4 regions of the Psychrobacillus sp. FJAT-21963 genome follow, and region 3 is predicted to be linked to each of the others. Evidence: riboswitches for the same ligand, from Rfam matches in the RefSeq annotation. Region 3 holds a riboswitch; each other region holds the start of a gene.
The links. Region 3 has a riboswitch for S-adenosylmethionine ahead of AN959_RS12285 (acyl-CoA dehydrogenase family protein). Riboswitches for the same ligand answer to the same signal wherever they lie in the genome.
Positions count from the first base shown of each region.

Region 1: another riboswitch for S-adenosylmethionine. It lies ahead of AN959_RS21545 (hypothetical protein); the one in region 3 lies ahead of AN959_RS12285 (acyl-CoA dehydrogenase family protein).
Region 2: another riboswitch for S-adenosylmethionine. It lies ahead of AN959_RS17790 (methionine ABC transporter ATP-binding protein); the one in region 3 lies ahead of AN959_RS12285 (acyl-CoA dehydrogenase family protein).
Region 4: another riboswitch for S-adenosylmethionine. It lies ahead of AN959_RS10515 (bifunctional homocysteine S-methyltransferase/methylenetetrahydrofolate reductase); the one in region 3 lies ahead of AN959_RS12285 (acyl-CoA dehydrogenase family protein).

Region 1 is NZ_LJIY01000005.1:82,800-86,063, forward strand. Features, by position in the region: gene AN959_RS12830 (M55 family metallopeptidase) at 1-582, opposite strand, end outside; gene AN959_RS21545 (hypothetical protein) at 1,057-1,368, opposite strand; SAM riboswitch class I at 1,746-1,847, opposite strand; gene corA (magnesium/cobalt transporter CorA) at 2,039-3,001, shown strand; gene AN959_RS12845 (hypothetical protein) at 3,035-3,264, opposite strand, start outside.
Region 2 is NZ_LJIY01000009.1:243,402-246,665, forward strand. Features, by position in the region: gene gcvH (glycine cleavage system protein GcvH) at 1-279, shown strand, start outside; gene AN959_RS17780 (toprim domain-containing protein) at 357-707, shown strand; gene AN959_RS17785 (thioredoxin family protein) at 718-1,038, shown strand; SAM riboswitch class I at 1,076-1,185, shown strand; gene AN959_RS17790 (methionine ABC transporter ATP-binding protein) at 1,291-2,316, shown strand; gene AN959_RS17795 (methionine ABC transporter permease) at 2,309-2,977, shown strand; gene AN959_RS17800 (MetQ/NlpA family ABC transporter substrate-binding protein) at 3,042-3,264, shown strand, end outside.
Region 3 is NZ_LJIY01000004.1:299,504-302,767, reverse strand. Features, by position in the region: gene AN959_RS12290 (transporter substrate-binding domain-containing protein) at 1-451, opposite strand, end outside; gene AN959_RS12285 (acyl-CoA dehydrogenase family protein) at 474-1,640, opposite strand; SAM riboswitch class I at 1,750-1,851, opposite strand; gene AN959_RS12280 (catalase) at 2,033-3,264, shown strand, end outside.
Region 4 is NZ_LJIY01000003.1:178,298-181,561, forward strand. Features, by position in the region: gene AN959_RS10510 (nuclease-related domain-containing protein) at 83-1,036, shown strand; SAM riboswitch class I at 1,276-1,380, shown strand; gene AN959_RS10515 (bifunctional homocysteine S-methyltransferase/methylenetetrahydrofolate reductase) at 1,456-3,264, shown strand, end outside.

The sequences.
Region 1 (3,264 bases), on a different contig from region 3:
CAATAGTGCATGTGCTTTTTGTGGATGCAATGTCTTAACCGCTGATCTTGAGATAGACTCTTTCACTACTGCAGTGACAACTCCAGGAATCAGTGCCTCAGCTTCTTTACACGCACCATCATCGCCTGCAACCATAATAACTGGTACACCAAAGTGCCCTGCTACATAAGCATTTAATCCCAGTTCACCAATTTCTACATCGTTTATATACATATTTCTAACTCCGAATATCATTGAGTGACTCATTACTCCAGGTTGTCCTGCTCTCGAATGATAACCAGCAAATACTGCACCAAGGTAAGATTCATCTAATGCCTGCACCATCGAAAACGGCTTCACATCTCCCGTTATTAAAGAAGCTTCTGGATGCAACTCTTCTACTAAAATATTATTCATTTTAGAGTGACTATCATTAACTAAAATCTCTTTTACACCTACAGATAGAGCACCTTCTACAATTGCATTTGCCTCTTGTGTCATTATACGGCGAGCACGTTCATAATTATGCTTACCGGAGTCCACAAAAGTATGATCCGGCAAACCTGTGATTCCTTCCATATCAATTGAAAGAAAAAGCTTCATTTCCATCCCCCTTAATCATTTCACCCATCAAAATAAATATAACTTTATCAAAATATATAGAAAATTACAATATGTCTAAATATTTATAATGCCCTTTTTTTTGGTAAATACACGGATTCGGTGAGTAATGCGAACATTAACAAAAAATTTAAATCAAGGTAATAGATTAAGGATTTTACACACAAAAAAAGCAAATGCGCTTTTAAAAAAGGCATTTGCTCCTGCGCCGCTTCACTTGCTCGTCGCAGTTAAGATCGTTGCTCCTGCGTTGCGGTAGCTACTCGTCGCAGTTGAGATCGTTGCTCCTGCGCCGTTTCACTTGCTCGTCGCAGTTGAGATCGTTGCTCCTGCGTAGCATAGCTACTCGTCGCAGTTAAGTTCGTTGCTCCTGCGTTGCGGTAGCTACTCGTCGCAGTTAAGTTCGTTGCTCCTGCGCCGTTTCACTTGGTCGTCGCAGTTAAAACAATAATATCCTTAGTAACGAGGACCGAAGAAAGGACGTTGGAATGCTTGTTGGAATCCTCCTTGCGGATATGGGTATGCTTGTAGGGGTGGATTCACAACTACGTTTCGATTAGTCTCTGTAAAGTAATGCTGTGGAACATTTACAATATGCTCGCGATTCACATTAACGATTGGATGAATTACAGGTTGCATTCTCGGTATAAAGGAATCACGTACACGATATTGCGGTGGACATACAATTGGCTGCGCAGGTGGTTGTTGCCATGGGGATACTTGAGGTTGATGGCATGAATGACAAGGTCTATGATGATATTGGTTCACGATAAATTCACCTCCTTCTTGCACTTATATTAGTAAATGCAAAAGCAGGCTATAGAAACTAGACAAACACCTCAGTTAATTGCAAATAAAAATTAACCCGAATAACTAATCAACCCCTTTGCCAGTATATAGACAAGGGGGTTGATTAGTTCAAAACTCTGTGTGGTGTAAAATAAATACTTTCTTTCTCTATTGATCAAATGGGATCTTCAAAAAAGAAGTTTTATATTTAACTCGATGCACTTCTTACGAATGGGTAACTGAAGTGAACGAGGTGAAACCAAAGCCAAAACTCTTTCCATATAGCTCTTTAAATCAAATAAAACCTCTTCTTAGAAACAAGAAGAGGTTTACACGTCGTTAAAGTGATTATTCTCTTCTTATCTTCAAGCCTAAAAGCTTTTGGAATTAGCACAGTGCAAAAATGCCTGTTGCTGAGGTATCCTAGGGCCAAGTCCCTCCACCTCTCTTGATAAGAAAGTTGTTATATTTGATTAATACCCACTATACAGATAGAAATTATATATGTCAATACTATTTTTTATTTAATCAAACTTTTCCAGTCATTATAAATAATTTATAGGTTAAATATTATGAGGTGTGTTTTGATGGAAGTATGCGAATATGAGATAATGGCAACATGCATTCAATGTAAAAGTGAGGTTTTGATATGATTCAAACGATGGGCATTACAACCGATCACGAAATAATATGTGATTTTCCTCTCCATGATATTAAAAATAAAACGTTTGAATGGTATTGGATTGATATTGGAGAACCTTCTCAAGAAGAAGAGAATCTTCTTAGCTCTTTTTTCCATTTCCATCCGCTAGCAATAGAAGACTGTTTACTAAGACTTCAACGTCCAAAGTTAGACCATTATGATGGGTATGCTTTTTATGTTCTACATACCATTAATGAAGAAACGTTAGAAGCGGAAGAGCTAGATATTTTTGTTGGAAAGGATTATGTTGTCACCTTCCACTTTCCACCTATGCATGAATTGGCTCAAGCACGAGAACGCATTATTCGAAATTCAGAAGGCTGGGAACGTGGGGCGATGCATGCAACCTATCATATCGTCGATAAAGTAGTGGATGCTTATTTTCCAATCGTCTATAAAATTGAGGATTATTTGAATGAAGTAGAAGACAAGCTTTCTTCAGATATGAGACATTTATCTATAGATCAAGTTTTTGACTTACGTAGTGATTTGCTTAGATTACGTAGAACAGTGATACCTATGCGGGATTTATTGTACCGTATTATGAATTCCGAACGAATAAATTTACAACACTCTGAACGTGCATATTTTGGAGACATTTATGATCACTTGCTAAAGCTCACGGAAATGATTGAATCTAATCGAGAACTTACTGCAGATATTAGAGACAGTCATATGTCGATTAACTCTAGTCGAATGAATCGGATTATGATGATTTTAACGATCGTATCCACCGTTTTTATACCATTGACATTTATCGTAGGAGTATACGGAATGAATTTTGCGTATATGCCTGAGCTAGAGTGGAAATATGGTTATTTTGTCGTGATGGGATTGATCGTTGTTATTGCTCTTTCCATGCTTGCTTGGTTTAAATTTAAAGGCTGGTTTTCTCTATTTAAAAACTAAAAAAGAGCTGACATCTTAATGTCAGCTCCTTTTTTATTTTACGTTACCGGTCCAATAGTAAAATAATGCAGTAAAAGTGAGTTTTTGAGCATGGGTCAAGTCATGTGCAAGCGACACATGCACGTTTACTGCTTGTATTTCAAATGCAGGATGAGTTGCATATGGAAAAATTCCAAAACGGTACGTAGCTAACCGTTTTCCATTGGAATCATCGACATCAATATCTCCATACATACTTTTTGCTTCCATTTGCAGTATCTTCT
Region 2 (3,264 bases), on a different contig from region 3:
CTTGGGGATATCGTGTTTGTCGAGCTTCCACAAGTAGGAGACGATATTAAAGCTGGAGATCCTTTCGGAAGTGTAGAATCAGTTAAAACTGTTTCTGAACTGTATGCTCCGATCAGCGGTAAAGTAGTAGAAGTAAACGCTGATTTAGAAGACAGCCCTGAATATGTAAACGAATCTCCGTATGAAAATGCATGGATGATCGTAGTTGAGCCTTCTGACGTAGCAGAAGTGGATGCACTATTATCTGCAGAACAATACGAAGAGTTAATTCAAGAATAATGGATTTAAAAAGGCGCCGGTTATTTACTGGCGCTTTTTCATATACTAGTATATATAATGTGCTGGGAGAGAAGCTGATGGCTAAGGTATTTAGTGAAAAAGTAATTCTTGTTGAAGGTAGATCAGATAAACTGAAACTTTTAACCATTCTTGCTGAAGCAACTGAAATTGTTTGTACGAATGGCACTATTTCTAATGTTAAATTAGAAGAAATCTTAAGTCCTTTAGAAGAATTGCCCATATATGCTTTTTTAGACTCCGATAAATCAGGAGAACAAATACGATCGGTAGTTAGAAAGGTATATCCAGAAGCAATTCATCTATATACGAATCCTGTATATGGTGAAGTTGCAAATACCCCGCTTGATGTTTTGGCTTCTATCTTACAACGTGCTAAGATTAAGGTGAAAAAAGAATTTTTAACATAGGATGATGTTTGTGAATGAATGGTCTCGAGAGGAATGGGAGCAAGCTAAAAATGCTCCTAGTCTTTCTCTTTTATATATTTACACCCCAATGTGTGGGACATGCCAAGTTGCCTCTAAAATGATGAAGGTACTTAAAGAAATTGTACAGTTTCCAGTTGGACAGGCAAATATAAATTATATGAAAGATTTAGCGATGGATTATGAAATTGAAAGTGTGCCATGTCTTTTAATTGCAAAAGAAGGAATTGTTTATAAAAAGGTTTATGCTTTCCAATCAATTCCTTATCTTTTAGATGTTATAAAAAGTGTTGACGACACCGAATTATCATGATAGAATTCGATTTATTGATAACAATTGAATAGTGTCGCTCTTATTAAGAGAGGTGGAGGGAAGTGCCCGATGAAACCCAGCAACCGTCATGTAAATGAAATGGTGCCAAATCACTCAAAGCGTAAAAAATGCTTTGGAAAATGAGAGAATGGATGACTGTTATTTTGAATGATAACATACACCCCTTCTGCTCTTTTGCAGAAGGGGTTTTTTGATAGTAATAGTACTATCTATACAGGAGGGAAGATTTACGTGATTAGCTTGAAAGATATTTCAAAAAAGTTTAGTACGAAGCAAGGTACCATTGTAGCTGTTGACAATGTAAATCTTACAATTAAGCAAGGTGAGATTTTTGGAATTATTGGATATAGTGGTGCAGGAAAAAGTACTTTAATCAGATTGTTGAATGGATTAGAAAAGCCGACTTCAGGACAAATTGTTGTAAATGATAAAGAAATTACATCAATTTCAGAAGGTAAGCTTCGACAAGTAAGACATAAAGTAAGCATGATTTTTCAGCATTTCAATCTTTTGTGGTCAAGAACTGTTGCAGAAAACATAGCTTTTCCTTTGGAAATCGCAGGAGTACCTAAAGAACAAAGAGCTACTCGTGTAAAAGAATTGATTGAGTTAGTAGGTTTAGAAGGCCGAGGAGATTATTATCCTTCTCAATTATCCGGTGGCCAAAAGCAACGGGTAGGAATTGCTCGAGCATTAGCAAACCGCCCAGAAGTGTTGCTTTGTGATGAAGCTACATCTGCACTTGACCCAGAAACAACGGATTCCATATTAGATTTACTGATTAGTATTAACGAAAGATTAGGTTTGACCATTGTACTAATTACGCATGAAATGCAGGTTATTCAAAAGATTTGTAATCGAGTAGCAGTAATGGAGAACGGACATGTGGTAGAGGAAGGGGACGTGCTGGAAGTTTTCCAAAATCCCCAACAGCCCATAACAAAGAGATTTGTTACGCAAGTTTCTGAAAATAATCAATCTCAGCAGACGATTCAAAATTTACAAGAACTATATCCAAATGGCAAACTCATCAAGCTTGTTTTTGTTGGAGACCAAACGGAACAGCCAATTCTATCTAGACTCATTAAACAATTTGATTTGGAATTGAATATAGTTCAAGGAAATATTACACATACGAAAAGTGGAGCTTATGGAACATTGATTCTTCAGATTGACGGTGATGCATCGGCAATCGATAAAGCAATTCTATTTATTCACGAACAAAAAGTACACACAGAGGTGATCAACAATGATTAATACTTTATTTCCAAATGTTGATTGGCCAAAAATGTGGGAAGCGACAATGGAAACTCTTTATATGACTGCAGTTTCTACTTTATTAACATTTGTATTTGGTCTTGCACTAGGATTACTTTTGTTTTTAACAAGTCCGCATCAAGCATGGGCCAATAAACTAACAAATTGGTTGACGGGAGCATTTACTAATATCTTTCGATCGATACCATTTATTATTTTAATCATATTGCTTATTCCATTTACGAAATTACTTTTAGGTACTATTCGTGGACCAAATGCTGCGTTTCCAGCTCTTGTTATTGGAGCTGCTCCATTTTATGCACGAATGGTTTTAATTGGATTAAGAGAAATAGATAAAGGTGTGCTTGAAGCAGCTAAATCGATGGGGGCTAAAACTTCTACTATTATATGGAAGGTTTTATTACCAGAATCGATGCCAGCATTAGTCTCTGGTATTACAGTTACTTGTATATCACTAGTTGGATATACGGCAATGGCGGGAATTATTGGTGCAGGCGGCTTAGGTACGTTAGCATTCTTAGATGGGTTCCAACGCAGTAGAGAAGATGTAACGCTTGTTGCAACCATTTTAATACTCATTGTAGTATTTATTATTCAATGGATTGGCGACGCGATAACAACAAAGATAGACAAGAGATAACTGGTGTTAACGAGATAACTCGATCACATATAAAATTGGGGAATTAGAGAAGGAGAGAAATTAGATGAAAAAGTTTTTAGCAGGAGCATTATTATCCGTTAGTGCATTAACACTAGCTGCTTGTGGTGGAGAAGAAGAAGATAGTAAATTAGTAGTAGGAGCTTCAAACGTTCCTCATGCTGAGATATTAGAACAAGCTAAACCATTATTAGAAGAACAAGGTATTGAACTTACTATCGAAACTTACCAAGACTATGTTTTACCAAACCAAGATTTAGATTCAGGAG
Region 3 (3,264 bases):
AAGCAAAATCTTCTAATGATTTAATCTGTTCATTTTCTTTTTTCAGGACTAGACCTGTACTACTTAAACCAAGGAATTCTTGAGGGAAGATAAATTTTGCAGTACGTTCTTCCGTCCAAAATGCATTTTTAACACCTACTTGGTATTTCCCTTGTTCCACTCCAATCAATAAATCATCGCTTGTTGTTCCCACGTATTCAAATTCATATTCAGGTAGAAGCTCATCTACTAACTTCATCACTTCTACATCATAACCTGTCGCATTTCCTTTTTCGTCTTGCCATGAAATTGGTTTAGAAGCTTGGTCGTATGCTACTTTTACTTTACGTACATCTCCGTTACTTTCAGTACTGGTACTTGCGCTTGTATCATCATTTGATCCACATGCTGATAAAATCGTTACGGATGCCAATCCGACTGCTGCTAATTTTAAATACTTTTTAAATTTCATTTTCACCATTCCCCTTATTTAACTAATTATTTTTGATTTTTTCTTCTTCCAATGCAGTTAGTGCTAGTTTTTTAATCGTCATATCATCCATCGGAGGGTTATGTAGTCCGGCTCGAACATCACGATAGTAGCGTTGTAATGGATTGGTTCTTTGCAGACTTTTCGCTCCAACTAACCGCATCGCTTTATCAACGATTGTTATAGCAGAGTTTGTCACAATATGCTTTGCAACACTTACTTCATTTGTCAGTAAATGTCTTGTAGCTTCGTTGTCATAGGAAGAAGCTGCTCCATAAATGACAAATCGTGCTTTCGTAAGCTCTAAATCTATTTCCCCTATGAGCTGTTGAACATTTGGTAACTGTGCAATAGGACCATTCAAACTATTTGGAGAATGCGTATTAGCAAAGTGAACTGCGTAATCGCGAGCAGCTTGTGCAACTCCAAGATAAGTAGCTGGAATATGGAGTAACCAGCCATTTATTTTCCCACCGCTCGCAAACTCTGGAAGTTCAACTAGATCAGATTCATGGACAACTACATTATTTAATAGTAAATCGTTGCTGCTCGTTCCACGCATCGATACGACATCCCATGTTTCTTCGATGGATACCCCATCTAAATTTCTATTGATAAGGAAGAAGCCAACTCTTTCTTTTTCTTCAATCCAAGCAGAAGTTAAAAAATAGGAAAGCACTGGAGAAGCCGTTGTGAAAATTTTTCGACCATTTATTACCCACGTGTCTCCATTTTTTACAGCTGTTGTACCTGGGCGTCCTCCACGGGTGGGGCTGCCTGTTTGCGTCTCACTTGCAGAACGATTTATTAGTGCACCGTTAATAACCTCATTTGCAAAAAAGTCTAATTTATCCTTTTTCCAAAGGCTTTTCTCGTACAACTCACCGACAACCCCTAAACTCCAACCCATAGACAAGGCAGTGTTAGCATCATAGCTTGCAAGTGTTTCTTGCAAAAGAACCATGTCATAAACAGAGAATCCTTCTCCGCCTAACTCTAAAGGTAATGTAAGGCTTGCATAACCAATCCCCACTAAGTCCTTTACATTTTCTAAAGGGAAAATGGAAAGTTCATCAATTTCTGCGGACTTACTTTTAAATTTCTCCTCAAATTGATGCAATTGATCAAGCCATTTTTTTTGTTTTTCAGTTTTGATAAATATATTACTCAACAGTGTTCGTCTCCTTTAATAAGTAACGTACTATTCTTATTGTTAAAGTATGAATTAAATGAAAAAAAATCTCTTTTCAAAACGAAAAGAGTTTCATGTATATTATGTACACTTATCTCTCAAGACGTTTCTTGCTGGATGTAGCACCATGCCATAATTAGCGGTTGCTGAAGCATCATAGGGCCAGTCCCTCTGCTTCTCTTGATAAGTAATATGGAGTTGTTGAAATGAGTTTACTACGTTAATTGAGTGAAGTCAATGCTAAATTATACAAAACAGATAGGAATTAATATATTTTGTGAATATTTTATTCAACTTAAACAAAAGATGTTTCTTCATCATTTTATGGGGAACTGTATGTATGTGATGAATTTAATAGAGGAGGAATAAGCTTGGATAAAAAAGTAAATGAGAACAGTAAAAATGAACAATTAGAACAGTTTCGTGTAGATGATAAAGATAAGTCTCTTACTACGAACCATGGATTAAAAGTTTCAGAGGATGAATTTTCTTTAAAAGCAGGCGAACGTGGTCCTACTCTCTTAGAGGATTTTCATTTTCGTGAAAAAATGACCCATTTTGATCATGAACGGATTCCAGAGCGAATAGTTCATGCTCGTGGCTATGCTGCACATGGAGTATTTGAATTATATGAATCCTTACAACCTTATACAAAAGCGAAATTCTTGCAAACACCTGGTGAGAAAACACCGGTTTTTGTAAGGTTTTCGACCGTAGCTGGATCTCGTGGATCGGGTGAGCTTGCTCGTGATGCACGTGGTTTTGCTACTAAGTTTTATACAGAAGAGGGAAATTACGATTTAGTAGGAAACAATATTCCTGTATTTTTTATCCAAGATGCCATTAAGTTTCCTGATTTAATACATGCGTTAAAACCAGAACCGCATAACGAGATTCCACAAGCTGCAACTGCACATGATACTTTTTGGGACTTCATCGCAAACAATCAAGAGTCAGCTCATATGATTATGTGGGCGATGTCGGATAGAGCCATTCCTCGCAGTTTCCGAATGATGGAAGGGTTTGGCGTAAATACATTCCGATTTGTAAATGAAGAAGGAAAGTCCCATTTTGTAAAATTCCACTGGAAGCCAGTACTAGGTGTACATTCAGTCGTATGGGACGAAGCGCAAAAGATAAATGGGAAAGATCCTGACTTCCATCGTCGTGATTTATATGAGTCAATTGAAAATGGAAACTATCCAGAGTACGAATTTGGCGTACAGTTAATTGCGGAGGAAGACGAATTTAATTTTGATTTTGATATTCTAGATCCGACAAAGATATGGCCAGAGGAAGAAGTACCAGTAAAAATTATTGGTAAAATGACGTTGAATCGCAATGTAGATAATGTATTTGCAGAGACGGAGCAAGTTGCCTTCCATCCTGGTAATGTAGTTCCGGGGATCGACTTTACAAACGATCCACTTCTACAGGGGCGGTTGTTCTCATATACGGATACACAATTGATAAGACTTGGTGGCCCTAACTTTCATGAGCTACCGATTAACCGTCCAGTCTGCCCATTCCATAATAACCAACGAGATGGATATGGTAGACAAACAATTAATGTAGGAAGAGTAAGCTATCATAAGAACTCGTT
Region 4 (3,264 bases), on a different contig from region 3:
TAGGAATGAAATTGATGGTGTTTTAGAGTAATTTACAAATTTTGTATATATGATACGATGCGATTGGGGGTGTTTAAATTAAATGATTGTAAAAACTCGAGCGCATGAATTTAGCTATATTGCTTTGAAGTCATTAGATAGACGTTTACCGAAAATACACGACATGAAAGAGTTGATTCACTCTAAAATGCACATGGCGAAGGCTGGAATATACGGGGAAGAAAGAATGGATGGGGTTTTTCAGAAGTATTCTTTTCCGTTCCAATACTTGGTGTTTCAAGATGTGAGCTTGGAATCGTACGGCAAGTTTCAAATAGATACGGTATTTTTGACGCAGTACTTTGCGGTGGTATTAGAGAGTAAAAATATAAGTGGAAGTTTGCGGTTTAAGCAAAATCCTTCCCAGCTTGAGCGAGAGAATGAAGAGGGTAAAGTCGATGTATTTGAGAGTCCAGAAGTACAGATTGAACGGAATATTTATTTACTGGAAGATTGGTTAAGATTGCAAGGTGTGAGTATTCCTGTTCATGGTGTCATCGTGTTGACGAATTCAAGGGTGAAGGTGGTAGAGCCATCTATCAATTATCCAACGATACTTTATTCGACGATTCCCGTATTTTTGCGGAATATGACTCGAGAGAAAGTATGCCTGAAAGTGCCAGCAATGCATGAATTAGCAAAGAAAATGGTTGCTTGTCATCAAGTGTACTTTCCATTTCCACTGTGCAGTCGATGGAGCATTAATCCAAATGATTTGCTGACCGGGGTCTATTGTGAAAAGTGTGAGACGCATGGGATGACGAAAAAGAAAAACGGCTGGAACTGTTTAAGGTGTGGTCACGTAGATCGCTTGGCGCATGAAAAGGCGATGCGTGATTGGTTTATGCTAATCGGGGATAGTATTAATAATCGGCAATGTAGATATTTTCTTAAATTGGATTCTTATCAGGCCGCATCTCGCATATTAAATTCTATGGGGCTATCGAGAGAGGGTCCATCTAAACGTAACACAATTTATAAGTGGAATTGGTCTTAAATTGATGAATCGGATGATAAAGAGTGAAAATCGGATAATAAGTCGAGATAATCGGATAATAACAAGTGAAAATCGGATAATAAGTCGAGATAATCGGATAATAACACATGATAATCGGATAATAACCGCCAAATATCGGATAATAAAAACAATCTTAAGATGCAAGAAAATTCAATCTACGTCTTGACGCTTTAGTTGAATAAAGGTACGATAAGTCTAATAAAAAATTGAATATTGAATTCTTATCAAGAGAAGCTGAGGGACTGGCCCTGTGAAGCTTCAGCAACCAGCCGTTTGGTCAGGTGCTAATTCCAGCAGATGCTTATGTGTCTGATAGATGAGAAGGGACGAATTTTACATACTCGTAAAGCCTTCTTTTCATGGAAGGCTTTTTTTTATTTTAGAGAGGATGAATGTGAATGGGTTTATTAGAGAAGCTGCAAACGAATGTTTTGACTGCTGACGGAGCGATGGGGACGCTGCTTTATTCATATGGAATTGATTATTGTAACGAAGAATTAAACATCCAGAAGCCTGAGATTATTGAGAAAATTCACCAGGACTATATAGTTGCAGGCGCGGATATCATTCAGACGAATACGTATGGTGCAAATGCGATTAAACTGGCGCGGTACGGACTAGAAAATCAAATGAAAGAAATCAATGAAGCGGCGATCCAAATCGCAAAAAGAGCAGCTGCCCCTGGTGGTCAATTTGTGCTTGGTACGATTGGTGGTATACGCGGTATTCGGAAGAGTGATGCGACTATTGATGAAATTATCGCAACGGTTAATCAACAAGCTACCCAACTACTATCAGGAAATCCAGATGGATTATTACTAGAAACGTACTATGATTTTGAAGAGCTTTCCGCAACGGTTACGCATCTAAGAAAGCTGACAGATACACCGATCATTGCACAAGTATCGATGCATGAGCCAGGTATCTTGCAAAACGGTTTATCGCTAAATGATGCATTACATCAACTAGAGGCATTAGGAGCAAGTATTGTAGGAGTCAATTGTCGACTTGGTCCTCATCATACAATTCAAGCGTTCGAAGGGGTGACTCTAACAGAAAAAGCATTTCTATCAGCTTATCCAAATGCAAGTTTACTTGATGTAGAGGATGGCCGTATTGTTTACGAATCTGAGGCAGATTATTTTGGAAAAGCAGCGTTATACCTTCGCGAAGCAGGAGTTCGTTTAATAGGCGGTTGCTGTGGGACAACACCAAAACATATTGAAGCCGTGAAAAAAAGAATTGGAACTCTACCACCAATTACAAATAAAATCGTAACGCCTAGAAAGCCAATAATCATTCAGGAAGCAGAACCAACTGTCAATCAACCACTACATGAAAAAGCAAAAACCGAAAGAACAATCATCGTGGAACTAGATACGCCACGCCATTTAGACACTACTACTTTTATGGAAGGTGCAGAGAAGCTGAATGCAGCTGGAATTGATGCAGTAACGATGGCAGATAACTCACTTGCATCTCCTCGTATTAGCAATATGGCTATGGGCTCGATGTTAAAATTGCAAAATAATATTCGTCCTCTAGCTCATATTACATGTCGTGACCGCAATTTGATTGGCTTACAATCACATTTAATGGGTCTGGATGCACTTGGAATTCATGATATATTGGCTGTTACAGGTGATCCTACCAAAATAGGAGATTTTCCTGGAGCAACCAGTGTATATGACGTATCAAGTTTAGAGTTACTCCAATTAATAAAACAGCTAAATGAAGGTGTTTCATTCTCAGGAAAATCACTTCGAAAAAAAGCCAACTTCTCTGTGGCAGCTGCCTTTAATCCCAACGTTCGCGTACTGGATCGTGCTGTTAAAAGACTAGAGAAGAAAATAGAGTGTGGAGCTGATTATTTCATTACCCAGCCCGTTTATTCGAAAGAAAAAATGGAGGAAATCTATGAAGCGACGAAACACTTGTCCTCTCCTATTTTCCTTGGGATTATGCCACTTACAAATAGTCGTAATTCTGAGTTCCTGCACAATGAAGTACCAGGTATTAAATTATCAGATGAAGTGTTAGAACGCATGCGTGCTTGTGGAGAAGATAAAGAGCGTTCTACTGAGGAAGGTATACAGATTGCAAAAGAGCTTATTGACACTGCAGCGGAGTTATTTAATGGTATTTACATCATTACGCCATTTTTCCGTGTGGATATGTCACTTGAATTGATTCGCCATATTAAAGAG